DNA from 2 places in the Streptomyces manipurensis genome. Region 2 is predicted to be linked to the other one. Evidence: riboswitches for the same ligand, from Rfam matches in the RefSeq annotation. Region 2 holds a riboswitch; the other holds the start of a gene.
What was found. A riboswitch is a leader RNA that binds a small molecule or an ion and turns the genes downstream of it on or off. The one in region 2 is predicted to bind cobalamin.
Positions count from the first base shown of each region.

Region 1: linked by a shared signal. The riboswitch ahead of ACPU2J_RS22705 (ribonucleoside-diphosphate reductase subunit alpha) and the one ahead of ACPU2J_RS31525 (hypothetical protein) in region 2 are both predicted to bind cobalamin.

Region 1 covers NZ_CP186950.1:4,866,296-4,876,086, forward strand. The annotation lists gene ACPU2J_RS22670 (HD-GYP domain-containing protein) at 1-452, shown strand, start outside; gene ACPU2J_RS22675 (HD-GYP domain-containing protein) at 449-1,720, shown strand; gene ACPU2J_RS22680 (tetratricopeptide repeat protein) at 1,841-2,833, shown strand; gene def (peptide deformylase) at 2,902-3,537, shown strand; gene ACPU2J_RS22690 (helix-turn-helix domain-containing protein) at 3,547-4,512, opposite strand; gene ACPU2J_RS22695 (hypothetical protein) at 4,594-4,806, shown strand; gene ACPU2J_RS22700 (ribonucleotide-diphosphate reductase subunit beta) at 4,935-5,951, opposite strand; gene ACPU2J_RS22705 (ribonucleoside-diphosphate reductase subunit alpha) at 5,951-8,347, opposite strand; cobalamin riboswitch at 8,488-8,609, opposite strand; gene ACPU2J_RS22710 (GNAT family N-acetyltransferase) at 8,661-9,158, opposite strand; gene ACPU2J_RS22715 (YbdD/YjiX family protein) at 9,256-9,453, opposite strand; gene ACPU2J_RS22720 (carbon starvation CstA family protein) at 9,450-9,791, opposite strand, start outside.
Region 2 covers NZ_CP186950.1:6,922,855-6,932,645, reverse strand. The annotation lists gene ACPU2J_RS31525 (hypothetical protein) at 9-1,421, opposite strand; cobalamin riboswitch at 1,520-1,667, opposite strand; gene ACPU2J_RS31520 (prenyltransferase/squalene oxidase repeat-containing protein) at 2,037-4,733, shown strand; gene ACPU2J_RS31515 (hypothetical protein) at 4,730-5,653, shown strand; gene ACPU2J_RS31510 (energy-coupling factor transporter transmembrane component T) at 5,658-6,845, shown strand; gene ACPU2J_RS31505 (ABC transporter ATP-binding protein) at 6,842-8,506, shown strand; gene ACPU2J_RS31500 (ECF transporter S component) at 8,503-9,369, shown strand; gene ACPU2J_RS31495 (ABC transporter substrate-binding protein) at 9,543-9,791, shown strand, end outside.

The DNA of each region.
Region 1 (9,791 bases), 2.1 Mb from region 2:
CCCGGGTGGTGGCCGTCGCCGACGCCTTCGACGCGATGACCTCGACCCGCTCCTACAGCCGGGCCCGGCCGGTGCCCACCGCCCTGACCGAACTGCAGCGGTGCGCGGGCTCCCACTTCGACCCGGCGATGGTGCGGGCCCTCACGGACGCTATCGGCCGACACGGCTGGCACCCCGTGGTCACCTCCGACGAGGACCTCCAGGTCATCTCCGACCCCGCCCCCGGAGAGCCACCGGGCCCCCGGCCCGGACCGGGCGCGCCGGCGCGGCGGCGCGGGCCGGACGGTCCCGGCCCCGCACCGCACGGCCGCCCGGCCGGCGCGGGCGGGCCGACGGCCGCCGGGACCGCCGCGCTGCGCGTCCTGCCCGCGCAGGACGGGAAGGCCCCGCCCGAGCGCGGCGCGGACGCCGCACCGGGGCCCGACGAGCCCGGCGCCCGGGGCGTGCGGTGAAGGGGGCCGCGCCGGGCGCGGTCCGCGCCGCCGCCGTCCTGCTCGCCCTCGCCGCCCTCGCCGACACCCTGTGGCACGGCGTCGCCGAACCGGGCACCGCCCTCGCCTTCGCCGCGCTGATCGCCGTCGGAGAGCTCGCCCGCCGGGATCCGGGCGGCGTGGCCGGACCGCAGCCCGCCCCGCTCGGCCTGGCCGGCGCCCTCGCCTACGCCCTGCTCTGCCAGAACGCCGGCGTGCCCACCCGGCACGGCGTGCTCCAGACCGTCGCGGTCGTCGTCGCGGCCGCCCTCGCCGGGATCGTCCCGCACGTGGCCCGCGGTCGCGGCCCCGCCGCCGACCACCTGGCCCGGCGGGTGCTCACCGTCGCCTTCGCGGCGGTCTGCTTCCAGCCGCTGCACACCCCCGGCGGGTTCGCCGAGCCGCTGGGCCAGGGCCCGGCCCTCGTGCTCTGCCTGGTCCTCCTGCTGGGCCTCACCGCCCTGTGCGACGCGGTGCTCGCCGCCGCCCTCGCCGCCGGGCGCACGGGACGTCCGTACTGTCCGCTGCTGCGCGACGAACTGCGCGCCCAGCTCGGCATCGGTTCGGCGATCTGCGCCACCGGCGTGGTCATGGCGCTCGGCGTCGCCGTCGCCGGACTGTGGGCGGTCCCGGTCCTCAGCGTGCCGCTGCTGCTCACCCAGCTGTCCTTCCACCGGATCACCGCGGTCCGCACCACCTATCGGCAGACCATCACCTCGCTGGCGCGCGCCACCGAGATCGCCGGCTGCACCCGCCCCGGGCACTCCCGCCGGGTCGCCGCCCTCAGCTGCGCCGTCGGCCGCGAGCTGGGCCTGTCGCAGCGCGAGCTCGTCGTGCTGGAGTACGCCGCCCTGATGCACGACATCGGCCAGCTGTCGCTGGTGGACCCGGTGCCGGACGGGGCCACGGCCGGGCTGCCCGCCGCCGAGGCGCGCCGGATCGCCGGGCTGGGCGGTGAGGTGGCCCGCCGGACCGGGGTGCCGGTCGAGGTCGCTGTGGTGGTGGAGCGGCAGGCGGACCCGTACCGGGAGCAGCCCGTCTCGGCGCGGATCGTGCGGACGGTGAACGCGTACGAGGACCTGGCGGCCCGCCCGGTCGACGGACACCGTCACCCGGGCGGCTCCCTGGAGGCCCTGGAACAGCTCCGGCTGGGCACCGGGCGGGATTTCCAGCCGGAGGTGGTGGAGTGCCTGGCGAGGGTTCTGGCCAGGGGCGAAGGGGCCCGAGTCGTTCCCGTTCCACCTGGGTAACCCATGGGTAATGAGCGGCCGTCCGAGTGGGCATGGTTGGATGCGAGTAAGAGTGTCCGCAAGGCTGCACCACAGGCCCCCGGCTTCCGCGGGGTGGGTGCCCCCAGGCAGGCGGGAATCGTGAGGATCTTCGGGAAGGTACGGCACAGGCCCTCCGCCTCGTGGCGGCAGGCCACCGACCGCGCGTTCACGCTGATCGGCGACGGTCGGTACGAGGACGCGGGAGCGCTCCTGACCAGAGCGGCGGACCTGGAGCCCTGGCTGTCCGAGTCCTGGTTCAACCTGGCGCTGCTGCACAAGTTCCGGCACGACTGGGAGCAGGCGCGGGCCGCCGGCCTGCGCGCCGTGGCCCTGCTGGACCGGGAGGCCGGAGCCCCGGACTGGTGGAACGTCGGCATCGCCGCCACCGCGCTGCAGGACTGGCCGCTGGCCCGGCGGGCCTGGCAGGCGTACGGGCTGAAGGTCCCCGGGGACCCGCACGGCGGCGGGAACGGCGAACCGGTCGGCATGGAGCTCGGCAGCGCCGCCGTGCGGCTCTCGCCGGAGGGCGAGGCCGAGGTGGTGTGGGGCCGACGGCTGGATCCGGCCCGCCTGGAGGTGCTGTCGATCCCGCTGCCGTCCTCGGGCCGGCGCTGGGGCGAGGTCGTGCTGCACGACGGGGTCCCGCACGGGGAGCGGGTGACCGCGGCCGGCCCCTCGTACCCGGTCTTCGACGAGATCGAGCTGTGGGCGCCGTCGCCGGTGCCGACCTGGGTGGTGCTGCTGGAGGCCGCCTCCGAGGCGGACCGGGACGCGCTGGAGCAGCTCGCGTCGGACGCGGGGTTCGCCGCGGAGGACTGGTCCTCGTCGGTGCGGCTGCTGTGCCGGACCTGTTCGGAGAGCGAGATGCCGAGCGACGAGGGCGACGGGGAGCACCTGGACCCGCACGACCACAGCGAGCCCGGGCACCCCGGCCCGCTGGGGCACCGCACGGCGGGCTCGGGTTCCCTGTGGGTGCCCGAGCGGGAGTGCGGGATCGCCGCCCCGGCCGGGCTCGTCCGCGGACTCCTGGACGGCTGGGTCGCGGACAGCCCGGACACCCGTGAGTGGCGGGATCTCGAAGAAGTCTGCTGAGCCGGGGCCGTAGGCTGTACGGGCACATCGGTGACGGGCAGCACTTACGGAAGGCGTACGGCGGAGACATGGCGCAGCAGGAGAACGAGGTCGTCGAGATCGTGAACGACGGGTACGTCGTGGACACCGAGGACTGTGAGGCGCGCGAGCTCGCCCACCGTGAGCGCGGTACCGCCCGCCCCATCACCGTGGTCGGCAACCCGGTCCTGCACCGCGAGTGCAAGGACGTCACCGAGTTCGGCGACGAGCTGGCCACGCTGATCGACGACATGTTCGCCAGCCAGAAGGCGGCCGAGGGCGTGGGCCTGGCCGCGAACCAGATCGGCGTGGACGCCAAGGTCTTCGTCTACGACTGCCCGGACGACGAGGGCGTCCGCCACACCGGTGTCGTGGTCAACCCGAAGCTCGTCGAGCTCCCGGCCGGCTCGCGGGTGCTGGACGACTCCAACGAGGGCTGCCTGTCCGTCCCCACGGCCTACGCCTCGCTGGCCCGCCCGGACTACGCCGAGGTCGAGGGCCAGGACGCCCAGGGCAACCCGATCAAGGTCCGCGGCACCGGCTACTTCGCCCGCTGCCTGCAGCACGAGACCGACCACCTGTACGGCTACCTGTACATCGACCGGCTCTCGAAGCGGGACCGCAAGGACGCCCTGCGGCAGATGGCGGAGGGCACCCCCCGCTACGAGACCGTCCCCAACGCCTGATCCGGATCCTCAGGCGGCCTGCGGGCCCCGGAACGCGCGCCGGAAGGAGTTCGGCGTGGTGCCCAGGGTCCGCAGGAAGTGGTGGCGCAGCGCGGCCGCGTTGCCGAAGCCGCAGCGGCCGGCGATGGCGTCCACCGTCTCGCTCGTCGACTCCAGCAGCTCCTGCGCCAGCAGGACCCGCTGGCGCAGCACCCACTTGTACGGGGTGGTGCCGGTCTCCTGGAGGAAGCGCCGGGCGAAGGTCCGCGGGGACATGTGCGCGCGGTCCGCGAGCTGCTCGACGGTGATCTCCTCGTCCAGGTGGCGGGCCATCCACTCGATCACCTCGCCCACCGTGTCGCAGGCCGTGCGCGGCAACGGCCGCTGGATGAACTGGGCCTGACCGCCGTCCCGGTGGGGCGGTACGACCATCCGCCGCGCGATGATGTTGGCCACCTCGGCGCCGTGCTCCTGGCGGACCACGTGCAGGCACGCGTCGATGCCCGAGGCGGTGCCGGCGGCGGTGATCACCGACCCCTCGTCCACGTAGAGCACGTCCGGGTCGACGACCGCGCGCGGGAAGCGGCGGGCCAGGGCCGCGGAGTGCATCCAGTGCGTGGTGCAGCGGCGGCCGTCCAGGAGCCCGGCCGCGCCGACGACGTACGCCCCGCTGCACACGCTCAGCACGCGGGCGCCGCGGTCCACGGCCCGGCGCAGGGCGGCGAGCAGGGGCTCGGGGTAGATGCGTCGGTCGGCGTCCTTGGCGGCGGGCAGGCAGATCAGGTCCGCCTCCTCCAGCCGTTCGGGCCCGTGCGCGGGGGTGATCGCGAAGGCGCCCCCTCCCACGGACAGCGGTCCCTCCTCCACCGCGCACACGGCGAAGTCGTACACCGGAAGTCCCATGTCACTGCGATCGATTCCGAACACCTCGCAGAAGATCCCCAGCTCGAAGGGGGCGACTCCGTCGACGAGGGCCACGGCCACGTTTTTCAGCATGGAGACAGTGTGGCAGTAATTCTGTCTTCTGTGGCAGTACTGCCACTGTCGATCATGGGCGATCAGGCGGACAGTAGAGACATGACCACCTTCCTGAACTACCTCGTCGTCCTCGCCCTCGCCGCCTTCCTCATCGGGCCGGCCCTCTACCTCAACTGGCGCGACCGGCGCTCCGACCGCCAGATGCGCGCCGTCGCCACCCGCATCGTCTGGCTGCCCCGCCAGCGCTCGGGCGGCATGCCGCCCACCCCGCGCCGCCGCGGCGGCTGGCACCTCGGCCCCGTCATCCACTGATTCCGGGACCACCGCGGGCCGGGAACGCGAGAAGCCGGGACACGGATCGTCCGCATCCCGGCTCCCCGGACCCGGGCGAGCCCCCGGGGGCTCCTCGAAGCTCCCCCGGAAGGTCCGCCCAAGGTCCCCTAGAAGTCCTCGTCCAGGTCCACCGTGCCCTCGACCGCCACCTGGTAGGCCGACGGGCGGCGCTCGAAGAAGTTCGTCAGCTCCTGGACGCCCTGGAGCTCCATGAACGAGAACGGGTTCTGCGAGCCGTACACCGGCGCGAACCCGAGGCGGACCAGACGCTGGTCCGCGACGCACTCCAGGTACTCGCGCATCGACTCGGTGTTCATGCCCGGCAGGCCGTCGCCGCACAGGTCACGGCCGAACTGCAGCTCCGCCTCCACGGCCTCCTTCAGCATGTCGGTGACCTGCTGCTGGAGCGCGTCGTCGAAGAGCTCGGGCTCCTCCTTGCGGACCGTGTCCACGACCTCGAAGGCGAAGTTCATGTGCATGGTCTCGTCACGGAACACCCAGTTGGTGCCGGTGGCCAGGCCGTGCAGCAGACCGCGCGAGCGGAACCAGTACACGTACGCGAAGGCGCCGTAGAAGAACAGGCCCTCGATGCACGCCGCGAAGCAGATCAGGTTCAGCAGGAAGCGGCGGCGGTCGGCCTGGGTCTCCAGGCGCTCGATCTTCTCGACCGAGTCCATCCACTTGAAGCAGAACTGCGCCTTCTCGCGGATGGAGGGGATCTCCTCGACCGCGTCGAAGGCGGCCGCGCGGTCGTCCGGGTCGGGCAGGTAGGTGTCGAGCAGCGTCAGGTAGAACTGGACGTGCACGGCCTCCTCGAACAGCTGGCGCGACAGGTACAGGCGCGCCTCCGGGGAGTTGATGTGCTTGTAGAGCGTCAGCACCAGGTTGTTCGAGACGATCGAGTCGCCCGTCGCGAAGAAGGCGACCAGACGGCCGATCATGTGCTGCTCCGCCGGCGTCAGCTTCGCCAGGTCCGCGACGTCGGAGTGGAGGTCGACCTCCTCCACCGTCCAGGTGTTCTTGATCGCGTCCCGGTAGCGCTCGTAGAAGTCCGGGTAGCGCATCGGGCGCAGCGTGAGCTCGAAGCCCGGGTCCAGGAGGTTCTTGTGGTCGTTGGAGCTCATTACTGGCAGGCCTCGCAGGACTCGGGGTTCTCAAGGGAGCAGGCCAGCGCGTCGGCGTCGACGGCCTGCGGGAGGGCCACCGGTGCGGCGGTGGCTGCCTGGGCGGCGCGGGCGATCTTCGTCGCCGGGCGCGAACGCAGGTAGTACGTGGTCTTCAGGCCCTGCTTCCAGGCGTACGCGTACATCGAGCTGAGCTTGCCGATGGTGGGCGTCTCCAGGAACAGGTTCAGCGACTGCGACTGGTCCAGGAACGGCGTACGGGCCGCCGCCATGTCGATCAGACCGCGCTGCGGGATCTCCCACGCCGTGCGGTACAGCTCGCGCACCTCGGCCGGGATCCAGCCGAAGCCCTGAACCGAGCCGGATGAGTCGCGCAGCGCCTCGCGGGTCTGCGCGTCCCACACGCCGAGCTGCTTCAGCTCCTCCACCAGATAGCCGTTCACCTGGAGGAACTCGCCCGACAGGGTCTCGCGCTTGAAGAGGTTGGAGACCTGCGGCTCGATGCACTCGTACACGCCGGCGATCGAGGCGATCGTGGCCGTCGGGGCGATCGCCAGGAGCAGGGAGTTGCGCATGCCGGTCTCGGCGACGCGGGCGCGCAGCGCATCCCAGCGCTCCGGCCAGTTCAGCTCGACGATCGCGCTCTCGAAGTGATCAGGGTGCAGCACACCGCGGGCGGTGCGGGTCTGCTCCCAGGCGGGCAGCGGGCCGCTGCGCTCGGCGAGGTCGCAGGAGGCCTCGTACGCGGCGAGCATGATGCGCTCGGAGAGCTTGGTGGACAGCGCCTTCGCCTCGGGGGAGTCGAAGGGCAGCTTCAGCTTGAAGAAGACGTCCTGGAGGCCCATCGCGCCCAGGCCCACCGGACGCCAGCGGGCGTTGGAGCGGCCGGCCTGCTCGGTCGGGTAGAAGTTGATGTCCACCACGCGGTCGAGGAAGGTGACGGCCGTGCGGACGGTCTCGTCGAGGCGCTCCCAGTCGATCTCGCCCGTCTCCGTGAGCACGAAGGCGCCCAGGTTGACCGAACCGAGGTTGCAGACGGCCGTCTCGCCGTCGTTGGTGACCTCGATGATCTCGGTGCACAGGTTCGAGGAGTGGACGACGGTGCCCGGCTCGGCGGTCTGGTTCGCCGTGCGGTTGGAGGCGTCCTTGAAGGTCATCCAGCCCTGGCCGGTCTGCGCGAGGGTGCGCATCATCCGGCCGTACAGGTCGCGGGCGGGCATGGTCTTGCGGGCCAGGCCGTCGGCCTCGGCCTTGCGGTAGGCGGCGTCGAAGTCGTCGCCCCACAGGTCGACCAGCTCGGGCACGTCGGCGGGGGAGAACAGCGACCACTCGGCGTCGGCGTTCACGCGGCGCATGAACTCGTCCGGCACCCAGTGGGCGAGGTTGAGGTTGTGGGTGCGGCGCTGGTCCTCGCCGGTGTTGTCGCGGAGCTCCAGGAACTCCTCGATGTCCGCGTGCCAGGTCTCCAGGTAGACCGCGGCGGCGCCCTTGCGGCGGCCGCCCTGGTTGACCGCGGCCACGGAGGCGTCGAGGGTCTTCAGGAACGGCACGATGCCGTTGGAGTGGCCGTTGGTGCCGCGGATCAGCGAACCGCGGGCGCGGATGCGGGAGTACGACAGGCCGATGCCGCCCGCGTGCTTCGACAGGCGCGCGACCTGGTGGTAGCGGTCGTAGATCGAGTCGAGCTCGTCCAGCGGGGAGTCCAGCAGGTAGCAGGAGGACATCTGCGGGTGCCGGGTGCCGGAGTTGAAGAGCGTCGGGGAGGACGGCAGGTAGTCCAGCCGGCTCATCAGCCGGTAGAGCGAGGCCACTTCCTCGACGGCCTGGACGCTCTCGTCCGCGGCGAGACCGCAGGCCACGCGGAGCATGAAGAACTGCGGGGTCTCGATGACCTGACGGGTGATCGGGTGGCGCAGCAGGTAGCGGCTGTGCAGGGTGCGCAGGCCGAAGAAGCCGAAGCGGTCGTCCGCGCCCTCGGCGAGGGTGTGCTCGACGAGCGCGTCCAGGCGGGCCGCGTGCGCGCGCACGAACTCGGCGGTGCGGTCGGCGATCAGGCCTTCGCGGTGGCCGACCTCGACGGAGGCGGAGAACGAGGTGGAGCCCTGGCTCGCGGCCTCGTCGCGCACGGCCAGCGTCAGCAGGCGGGCGGCGAGCCGGGAGTACGCAGGGTCCTCGGAGATCAGGCCGGCGGCGGCCTCGGTGGCGAGCCCCCGCAGTTCGGCCTCGTCGGCGGCGGAGCTGCGGCCGCGGAGCGCGGCGGCGGCCACCCGGCCGGGGTCGGTGTCGGGGAGGTCCGCCGTCAGTTCGGTGAGGGTACGCAGCAGCGTGGCCCCCGGGCCCTCGGTGTTGTCGCCAGAAGTGGACTCGGCGCGCGGTGCGGAAGGCGCGATGGTCACGGCGGGAGCTCTCCCTCGCTCGGCCCGGGTCGTGCGCGGGCGGGCGCGGGCGCGCATGCGGGCGTGGCAGGAACGGGCACACCGCACGGCGTCCACCGGCCCAACCGCGAGACCCGGACGTGTCGGCACCCGGTTCGGTCGACCCGGGCGCACCGTCGGCAGGTCATCGGACTTGGCGTCCGGATGCCGGACACTTCATACCGTTGCGGGACAGTTCCGGATTCCCACCGGATTCCCCTGCGGCGACAGCAGGCATGAGCATACATGTGGGGGCGGCCCGTTGCCGCAACCCCCACATGTAGTGTCGGCGTGGCTACAGCTTGAGCCGATACGTGAGGAGTGTCAGGCCCTCGACGGGCGCCCAGTCCCGCTCCGGCGTGCGCACGAAGCCCAGGCGCGCGTAGATCCGGTGGGCCCCGGCCATGCTGCGCTGGGTGGAGAGCACCACCCCCGTGACGCCCGGCAGGGCCCGTGCGCGCTCGACACAGGCCCGTACGAGCGCCTCCCCGGCTCCCCTGCCCCGCGCGGCGTGATCCACCGCCAGCATCCGGAACTCGGCCTCGTCCGGACCGGCTATGTCGGCGAGCGGGCTGCCGGGTGCGGCGAAGGTCACCCCGCCCAGCAGGCGCCCCTCCTCCTCGGCGACGAGCACCTCGGCCAGGGCGGCCCGGCCGGCGACGTCGCGCAGCACGTTCAGGTAGGCGTCGTCCTCGCCGAAGTCCAGATGCCCGTCGGCGAGGTAGGCCCGCGCCGTGATCCCACCGAGGTCCGCGTAGTCGGCGGGCAGCGCCCTCCTGATCACCATGTCCATGCGTCCGAGTGTGCAGGACGCCGTGGTGTGCCGGCCGGGCCCGGCACGCCCGAAGGCCCCGCCGCGGGCAGCGGCGGGGCCTTCGGGGCGGGGCGGCTCAGCAGCAGCGGAAGCCCTCGCGGGGGTCCGCCTCGCGGGCGTCCGTGCGGGCGCGCTCGAAGGCCCGCCGGGTGAGGACCTCCGCCTGCGGGTCGTGGGAGCGGGCGTGGGCCACGTACCGGTCGTACGCCGCCTCCCCGGAGAACTCCCGTACGTAGAACCGCACCTTCGCCAGCGCGCCGCGCACACCGCTCACGCCACCGGCTCCTTGACCTGTCCGCCGCCCGTCTCGGGGCCCACCGCGGCGAGCTGCGCCCGCTCTTCGGGGGTCGCGATCAGCCCGGCCGGCGCGACGATCTTCGACTCGGTCCAGGGGACCTCGGAGAGGGTCGCCGACTGCGGATCGCGGACCGCCTTCCAGCAGGTCCGGGCCGCGTCCGCGAGGACCACCAGGATCAGGACCGCGAACAGCGCGCACAGGACGCCGTCGACCGTGGCGTTGGTGACCACGGTGTGCATGTCGTCCATGTTCTTCGCCGGCGGCAGGACCTTGTCGGCGTCGATCCCGGCCTGGTACTTGTCGCGCTGGGCGAA
Region 2 (9,791 bases):
CGCGGCGGTCAGGCGCCCCAGCGCAGGGCGATGGTGTCGCCGACGTTGATGACCTTGTTGCGGGCCGCTCCGGCGAAGGCCGAGCCGTCGACGCTCACCTTCCAGGTGTGGGAGCCGCTGTTGGCCTTGCCGTTGATGTTGGTGATGGTGCCGGTGCCGGACGAGGGCGTGACGCTCGTGACGCAGCCGGCCGGGGTGGCGCCGCTCGTGGCGGCGGCCAGGACGTCGCCGAGGGTGGTGGTCGTACCGGTCGGGGTGAAGGAGACGGAGCAGACCTTGAGGCTGCCCGCACCGTCGTCGACGGTCAGCGCCAGCCGGGTCGCCGTACCGGCGGTGAAGGTGGACTGGGCGACCCACTGCGGGGCCCCCGGCGTGACGGGGACGGGCGGGGCCGTGGTGAACCCTCCCCCGGCGACGGCCCGCAGGGCGTCGATGGAGGCGTAGGCGGTGGGCGCGGTGTCCGCGGGCTTGTACTTGAAACCGCCGGCCGGGTTGTACTGGTTGGCGATCAGGAAGTCGATCGGGGTCTTGCCGCTGCCGGTGAGGAAGTCCCCGGTCTGGGGGTTGAACCCGCAGGCGTTCAGACCCGCGACGCCCCAGCCGTTGGAGCTGGTGTTCACCCCGTAGAGGGAGTTGAAGGCGCCGCTGCCCGACACCAGGGTGCTCTTGAGGAAGTTCTTCGCCTGCACGACGTCGGTGTCGGTGTTCGGGACCCCGGACACGCACAGGGCCGCCATGGCCGCGCCGGTCATGTCGACGTCGCTCGCGGAGTTCAGGACGGTCGGGTTGCCCTCGCCCTTCTGGTAGGTCCAGCCGCCGTCCACGTGCTGGTTGGCGCGCAGGCGCGCCACCATGGCGTCGGTCAGCGCCTGCGGGACACGGGCGCCGCCCGCCTGGGTCTTGGCACCGCCGAGTGCGAGGGCCGCGAAGACCGTGCCGTTGAAGTTGCCCGAGGGGCCGAAGTAGCCGGCCTCGGCGGTCTGCCAGTAGGAGTACACGTGTGCGATGAGGTTGCGGGAGGCCGAGACCCGCATCGGGTCGATGCCGGCCGCGTAGGCGTTGAGGGTGCCGCGCTCGTAGTCGGTGACCACCGGGGAGGCCTGCGGCCAGCCCGCCGTGGAGAGCAGGTTGCGGTAGACGGTCCGGGCGTTCTTCGTGGTGTCGCCGCCGGGGTGGACGTCGACGACGGCCGTGCCGGCCGCCGCGAAGGTGGTGAAGGCCCACTCGTTGGAGAGACCGGCTCCCGCGTAGGAACCGTCCGCGGCCTGGAGCGACTTGAGATAGGTCACACCGTTCGCCTTGGACGTGGCGATCTGCGCGGGCGAGGACGTGGCGGACGCGGGCAGTACGGTGAGGGCGAGCGCGCCGAGCGCTGCGGGCACCACGAGGGTGAGGCGGCGCTGTGTGCGGGTACGGGACATGGCCTGCTCCTGGAATGAGGGACGCCGGCCCGACCGGAGCTCGCACGGGCGACGGCCCGGAGCTCGGTGGCGGCCGTCCGGATCGCGTGGTACGGCTGGTGAACTGGCAACGCCAGATGGGCATTCGGGCTCGGTGACGGCCCCCTGCCGTCCCACACCGCTGCGCGTCAGCCCCGGATTCGCACCAGGTTCCCCCATGTGGCAGCCCAGGACGCTACCCGAGTGATCAAGGGTCCGCCAGCCACCGCGTGCGGGGCCGGTCGAGCGCCGGCGGAGCCCGGTCCCCTGAGACCCAGCGCACCTTGACGCTGTCTCGGACCGCGTGGTCCACTCCGACTGATAAGCACTCAGCCCCAGGGGAAGCCGGTCGAAGTCCGGCGCTGACCCGCAACCGTAGGCCCGGTCCGTCCGGGCGAGTCGGAATGCCTGGGGCCAGGTTTTTGCAGCGAGAAGCGCCGTCGCGGACTACGGCGTGGTTCGAACGGCTCCCCCGTGCCCGCACGGCCGTGGGAGCCCTCCGCCACGCTCTGCTCCGCCCGGCCGACACGAGGGGCCGTGGTGGGGACCGCACAGCATGCAGAGCGACACCCGAGGAGCAGGGGACCGCTGTCGCTCATGGCGGCGACGTTGCTGACCTGCGCCGCGAGCGTGGCCTTCGCCGGCGGGTCGGCGCCCGCCTCGGCGGACCCGATCGAGCAGTGCACGGCCACCACCGGCGCCATCGTGGCCGTGGACTTCGGCCCGTTCGGCGGCGCGCTGGAGAAGGGCTGCGACACCACGCCCACCACCGGCTACGAGCTGCTGCAGACCGCCGGTTTCACCCTGCAGGGCACCGTCCACGACGGCCCCGCCTTCATCTGCCGCATCGGCAAGGGCACCGGGACGCAGTACCCCACGCCCGACCGGGAGGACTGCGTCCTCACCCCGCAGGCCACGGCCTACTGGTCGTACTGGACCGCCTCTCCCGGGCAGCGCAAGTGGTCCTACAGCCAGCAGGGCGCCATGGCCCGCAGCCCGAAGCCGGGCGACGTGGAGGCCTGGGTCTACGGCGGCACCGACATTGCCGGCACCAAGGGCAAGCCGTCGTTCACCCCCGACGACGTCCGCGGCTTCACCACTCCCGACCCGACCGTGCCGACGGCCCCGCCCAAGGTGCCCGCCGGCGCGGTGGACGTGCGGGCGACCACCCGCTGGGTCACCGGAGCGCTCACGGACGGCGAGCGTGTCGTCGACGAGGGCTCGACCACCCCGAACCACTTCCTCACCACGGAGGCCGTGTTCGCGCTCGCCGCGGCCGACCGCAAGAGCCCGGTGGCGAAGAAGATCGCCGACTTCCTCGCCACGCCCGCGCAGACCGACGCGTACGCCTACCCGGCCGGGAAGGACGGCATCCCGGACGCCACCGCCGCCGCCCGGCTGGCCCTCGTCGCCGAGGCCACCGGCAAGGATCCCCGCGCGTTCGGCGGCCACGACCTGCTCGGCGACCTGGTGAAGTACGCCTGCCCGCGCGACATCGGCGACGGGGAGACGGTCGAAGGCTGCTTCACCAAGGGCGACTTCCGTACGACCGGACAGGCCGAGGCGCAGGCCATGGCCGTCATCGCCCTGGTCAACGCGGGGGTCACTCCCCCGGCGGGCTCCGTGGCCCGGCTGACCTTCCTGCAGTGCGAGGACGGCGGGTTCACCAGTGTCCTCATCCGGCCGGGAGCCGAGGGGTGCGAGAGCGAGGCCGGCTCCACCGGCCTGATCGCCCTGGCCCTGGAGCGGGCCGGTGGCCATGAGGCGGTCCTGCAGAAGGCCCGCAACCACCTGAAGAGGTCCCAGCTGGCGACCGGTGCCTGGCCCGCCGTCCACTACGAGACGACCGGCAACCCGATTGCCACGGGCTGGGCCGCGCAGGCCCTGCGCGCCCTCGGCGACGAGGCGTTCGCGGACGCCGGTGTTTCCTGGCTCTCCAAGCGCCAGCTCCCGTCGGGGGGATTCGGCTTCGCCGAGGACGACACCGAATCGCGGGTGTACCCCACCGCGACCGCCGCGATCGCGGGCGCCGGCACCGACCTCGCCACCCTGACCGCCAAGCCCGCCGAACCGCCCACCCCGACGACACCTCCCACCCCGACCACGCCGCCGCCCGGTCAGGGACCCGACGTGAAGAAGGGCGTCACGTATCTGACGGCACCGTCCCGCCTGGTCCAGGGCCGCTTCTACGAGAGCCGGCCCGGGAGCGGCTTCGCCGACTACGGGCTGACCATCGACGGCGCCTACGCCCTCGCCGCCACCGGGGAGGACAACGCCGCCCTGCGCAACATCGTCGACTTCATGGACAAGGGCGGCAAGGACGGCACGGGCCGCGGCATCCACGAGTGGACCCTCGTCGGCACGAAGTACGCCAACGGCGGCTCCCTCGGCAAGGCGGCCGTGCTCGCCCAGTCCGTGGGCCGCGACCCCCGCAGCTTCGGCGGCCAGGACCTGATCGCCGCTCTCGCCAAGGCCACCTGCCAGGCGAAGACCACCACCCGCCAGGAGTGCGCGGCGAAGGGCAACTACGCCTACGCCACGTCCGTGTTCAAGCAGTCCCTCGGCGTCATGGCCCAGCTGCGCGCCGGGGAGAAGGCCGCCGCGGCCGAGCCCGCCGCATACCTGAAGAGCCTCCAGGACCCCTCGGGTGCCTGGGTCAGCCTGATCGGCGAGCCCAGCGGCCCCGAGGTGGACTCCACCGCCATGGCCGCCATGACCGTCGACCTCCTCCCCGACGCCTCCTCCCAGGCGGCCGTGGACAAGGCCCTCGCCTGGCTCGCGGCCCAGCAGAAGGAGGACGGCGGCTTCCCCGGAGCCTCCGGCAACTCGGTGAACTCCGCCGCCCTGGCCGTCCAGGGTCTCTCACTGGATGCGGCCACGTACGGAGCCCAGATCGCCAAGGCCCGCGCGTTCCTGGCGGGCCAGCAGAACGCCGACGGCGGCTTCAACGTCGCCAAGGGCGGCCAGACCGGCTCCGACCTGCGCGCCTCCACCCAGGCCGTCGGCGGCGCCACCGGCATCTCCTTCGGGCTCCTGACCCGCGACCTGACCGGCACCACCCCCCAGCCGCTGCCCAGCACGTCCGGCGGCAGCTCCGGCGGCAACGGCTCGCCCGTCATCGTCACCCCGGGCGAGAACGGGGGCGGCGCCGGCTCCTCCGCGAGCGGCCCCCTCGCCTCCACCGGGGCTCAGGTGGGCGCCCTCGCCGCCGCGGCCGCGGCCCTGACCCTGGGCGGCTGGGCCCTCACCCGCGCCGCGAAGCGCCGCCGCGCGACCCCGGGGAGCGGGGCATGAGCCGCCACCGGGTCGTCCGGGCCCTGGCCCGGACCGCCGCCGCGCTGGGGCTGACCGTGGCGGCCTTCGCCGCCACCGCCGCCCCGGCCGGCGCCGCACCGCAGCCCATGGGGCAGTGCACCACCTCCTCGGGGGTCGTGCTCGCCGTGGACTTCAGCCACTGGGGCGGCCCCGTCTACCGCTCCTGCGGGACCACTCCCACCACCGGCTACGAGCTGCTCAACCAGGGCGGCTGGGCCACCACCGGCACCGGGCACGACGGCCCCGCCTTCATCTGCCGCATCGGCTACAGCGGCCACCAGGGCGGCCGGCAGTACCCGACGCCGCAGCAGGACGACTGCGTCCTGACCCCGCCGGCCTCCGCGTACTGGTCGTACTGGCACGCCGACCCCGGGCAGAACACCTGGCAGTACAGCCAGCTCGGCGCCATGCTCTACAAGCCGAAGCCCGGCAGTGTCGACCTGTGGATCTTCGGCGGGACGAACATCGAGGGCACCGAGGGCAAGCCCACGGTCACCCCCGACCAGCTCCGCGCCAAGAACACCAAGGCCACCGGCGGCCCCGCGCCGAAGGACACCCGGACCGCGAAGCCCCTCCCGCCGAACGTCGACACGGGCCCCAGGCCCGAGAACCCGCCCCCAGCCGCCCCGCCGACGACCCCGCCGCCGAGCCCCACCGCCCCGGCGAGCCCCGTACCGTCGCCCAGCGCCTCCGAGAGCGCGGCCGCCACGCCGTCCGCGCCACCGACGTCCGCCGCACCGGCCGCGGCCGCCGGGCCCGCGGTGGTGGAGGCGGCTCCCGCCGCCGACGCGCGGCACGACGCCGGGTCGTACCTGCCCGCCGTCGCCACCGGGGCTCTGGTGCTGCTGATCGGTGCCGCCGCCGTGTTCGCGGCCAGGCGCCGCCGTCGTACGGAGTAGCCGCGTGCCCCGCACCACCGTCGAGGCGGCGGCCAAGCCGCCCGTGTCCGCTCCCGCGCCGGACACGGGCGGACGCCGCCTGCCCCGTACCCTGCACCCGGTCGCCTGGTGGGTCTGGGCGCTCGCCCTGGCCACCGCCGTGAGCCGTACCAACAACCCGCTGCTGCTGTTCCTCGTCCTCGCGGTCCTCGGCTACGTGATCACCATGCGCCGTACCGAGGCACCCTGGGCGCGCGGCTTCAAGTACTACCTGTACCTGGCGCTCACGGTCGTGGCGATCCGGGTGGTCTTCCGCGCGGTCTTCGCCACCGGCATCACCCCGCGGGACCACTTCCTCTTCTCGCTGCCGCGCATCCCCACCCCCGACTGGTACGCGGGCATCCAGCTCGGCGGACCCGTCTCCCTGGAAGCGCTGCTCTCCGCCGCCACCGACGGGCTCCGCCTGGCCTGCATGCTGTGCTGCATCGGCGCCGCCAACACCCTCGCCAACCCCAAGCGGGCCCTGCGCATCCTGCCCGGCGCCCTCTACGAGCTCGGGGTGGCCGTCACCGTCTCACTCAGTGTCGCGCCGCAGCTCGTCCAGAGCGTGCAGCGGGTCCACCGCGCCAAGCGGCTGCGGGCCGGACGTTCCAAGGGCCTCCGGGCCCTGCGCGGGATCGTCGTCCCCGTCCTGGAGGACGCCCTGGAGCGCTCCCTGCGGCTCGCGGCGGCCATGGACTCGCGCGGCTACGGCCGCGCCGGCACCGCCACCCGTGGTTCGCGCCGCCTGACCGGCGCCCTGATGCTCCTCGGCATGTGCGGCCTGTGCGCCGGTGCGTACGGGCTGCTCGACGCGACCGCGCCGAAGCTGCTGGGGCTCCCCGCCATGGGTGCGGGGGCGGTGCTGTGCTTCGCGGGCCTGCGGCTCGGTGGCCGACGGATCAGGCGGACCAGCTACCGGCCCGATCCGTGGCGCGCCGCCGAATGGGCCGTGGCGGGCTGCGGCGTCCTCTCGGCCGTCCTCCTCTTCACCAACGTCGGCTTCAACGCAGCCGAGTTGAACCCGTCGATCTACCCGCTGAGCTGGCCGACCCTGCCGCTCGTCCCGGCCGCGGCGATCCTCCTGGCGGGGGCGGCCGGCTTCCTGGCGCCCCCGCCCACGGCCCCCGCCCGGCCCACCGTCCCCGCCCAGCGCACCGAGGAACCCAAGTGATCACCTTCGACCAGGTCTCCGTCCGGTACGAGGACACGGCCGAACCGGTCCTGCGCGACGTGGACCTCACCGTCGAGGAGGGCGAGCTCTGCCTGGTCGTCGGCCACACCGGCGTCGGCAAGTCCACCCTCCTCGGCGCCGTCAACGGTCTCGTCCCGCACTTCACCGGCGGCACCCTGTACGGCCGCGTCCTGGTCGACGGCCGGGACACCGCACACCACCCGCCCCGGGAGCTCGCCGACGTCGTCGGGGTCGTGGGACAGGATCCGCTCGACGGGTTCGTCACCGACACCGTCGAGGAGGAACTCGCCTACGCGATGGAGCAATTGGCGATCCCGCCGGCCACGATGCGCAAGCGGGTCGAGGAGACCCTCGACCTCCTCGGCCTGGCCGACCTGCGCCACCGTGCCCTGCACGAGCTGTCGGGCGGCCAGCAGCAGCGCGTCGCCCTCGGCTCCGTCCTGACCGCCCACCCGCGGGTCCTGGTCCTGGACGAGCCCACCTCCGCCCTGGACCCGACCGCGGCCGAGGAGGTCCTGGCCGCCGTCACCCGGCTGGTGCACGACCTGGGCGTGACGGTCCTCCTCGCCGAACACCGCCTGGAGCGGGTCGTCCAGTACGCCGACCGGGTCATCCACCTCCCCGGCGACGGCCGCGTGGTGTCCGGCCCGCCCGCCGGGATCTTCGTCACGTCCTCCATCGCGCCGCCCGTCGTGGAGCTCGGCCGCGCCGCCGGCTGGGACCCGCTGCCGCTCTCGATCCGCGACGCCCGGCGCGCCGCGGCGCCGCTGCGGACCCGGCTCGCCGCGGCCGCCCCGCCGCCGGTGCGCCCGGCACCCGTGGCCACCGGCTCCGGCCCGCTGCTCAGGGCGCGCGGGGTGACGGTCGCCTACCAGGGCGTCCCGGCGGTCCGCGAGGTCGACCTCGACCTGCGCGGCGGGGAGGTCACCGCCCTGATGGGCCGCAACGGCTCGGGCAAGTCCTCCCTGCTGTGGGCGCTCCAGGGCTCCGGCCCGCGCAAGGCGGGCAGCGTGCACGTGCGGGCACCCGGCGGCGCCGGGGGCGAGGACCGGGACCCGCGCAGGCTGTCCGCCGCCGAGGCCCGCCGTCTGGTGGGCCTGGTCCCGCAGACCCCGACCGACCTCCTCTACCTGGAGAGCGTGAAGGACGAACTCGACCAGGCCGACACCGAGTCCGAGGTCGGCGCCGACGCCCCCGGAGCCCGCGAGATCCTGGACCGCCTGGCACCCGGCATCGCCGACTCCACCCACCCCCGCGACCTCTCCGAGGGCCAGAAGCTCGCCCTGGTCCTCGCGATCCAGCTGTCGGCGGCCCCCCGGGTGGTGCTGCTCGACGAGCCCACCCGGGGCCTCGACTACCGGGCCAAGGAACAGCTGATCGCCATCGTCGACGGCCTCGCGACCCAGGGGCGCGCGGTGGTCGTCTCCACGCACGACGTGGAGTTCGTCGCCCGCGCCGCCGACCGCGTCGTGGTGATGGCCGAGGGGGACGTGGTCGCCGACGGCCCCACCACCGAGGTGATCGTCGCCTCCCCCGTGTTCGCCCCGCAGACCGCGAAGATCCTCGCTCCGCTCCCCTACCTCACGGTCGTCCAGGTGACCGCCACCCTGTCCGGCGCCGGAACGGACCCCGCCCGATGACCGCCGCCGTGCGCACCGCGGCCGTCCGGATCAACGCCCGCGCCGGCGTCGTCATCGCCATGGCCGCGTTCCTCGGCGTCGTCGCGTTCTTCTGGCCGTTCCTCGTCGCGCCGGGGAAGTTCGGGTCGAACTACGCCCCGCCGCTCATCTTCGGCGTCCTGCTGGTGATCGTGCTGTGCGTGGTGATCTCGGAGATCGCCGAGGGCGGCATCGACTCCAAGGCCCTGGCCATGCTGGGCGTGCTGTCCGCGGTCAACGCCGCGGTCCGCCCGCTGGGCGCGGGCACCGCCGGCATCGAGACGGTGTTCTTCATCCTGGTCCTGGCCGGCCGGGTGTACGGGCCGGGCTTCGGCTTCACCCTGGGCTGCACCTCGCTGTTCGCCTCGGCGCTCATCACGGGCGGGGTCGGGCCCTGGATGCCGTACCAGATGTTCGGCTGCGCGTTCGTGGGCATGCTCGCCGGCTTCCTGCCGAAGGCGTCCGGCCGTCGCGAGGTCGCCCTGCTGGCCGTCTACGGCTCCCTGTCGGGCTACCTCTTCGGATTCCTGCTGAACCTGTCCTTCTGGCCGTTCTCCCTCGACCCGAACAGTTCGATCGCCTACCTTCCCGGCCTGCCGTTCACCGAGCAGTTCCAGCGCTACCTGGCCTTCGACCTGGCCACGTCCCTGGGCTGGGACACCGGACGCGCCGCCACCAACTTCCTCTGCATCTGCCTCGCCGGGCCCGCCGTCCTCACCACCTTCCGCCGCGCCGCCCGCAAGGCCCGCTTCCGGGCGCCGGTCCGCTTCGACCCGGGAGGCTCCGCGCACCGGAGCGAGCCTCCGGCACCACCGGAGAGGCCCGCCACCGCCGCCCCTTCCTGAGCACGCGTTGCGCCGGCGCCCGACAGCGGGCACCGGAGCGGACCACACCCCCACAACGCGCAACCCGCTGTGCTGCCGTACGCCCCCGTGCGGCCGCGCACCTTGTTGCTGCCTGGATGCAACTGCATCTAATTTGCAAGAGATCGACGAAAACCCCCGAAAGGACCCACCACATGAGGGGCACACGCCCGCTTTCCGTCCTGCTGGCCGTGACCGCCGTACTGCTCGTACCGGGCTGCGGCAGCACCTCCCAGGACCCCGGATCCGCCTCGGCGCCGGCCGCCGACGGCTTCCCCGTCACGGTGTCCAACTGCGGTGTGGAGACGACGTACCAGCGGCCCCCGCAGCGCGCGGTGTCGCTGAACCAGCACGCCACCGAGGTGATGCTCGCCCTCGGGCTGGAGAAGTCGATGGTGGGCACG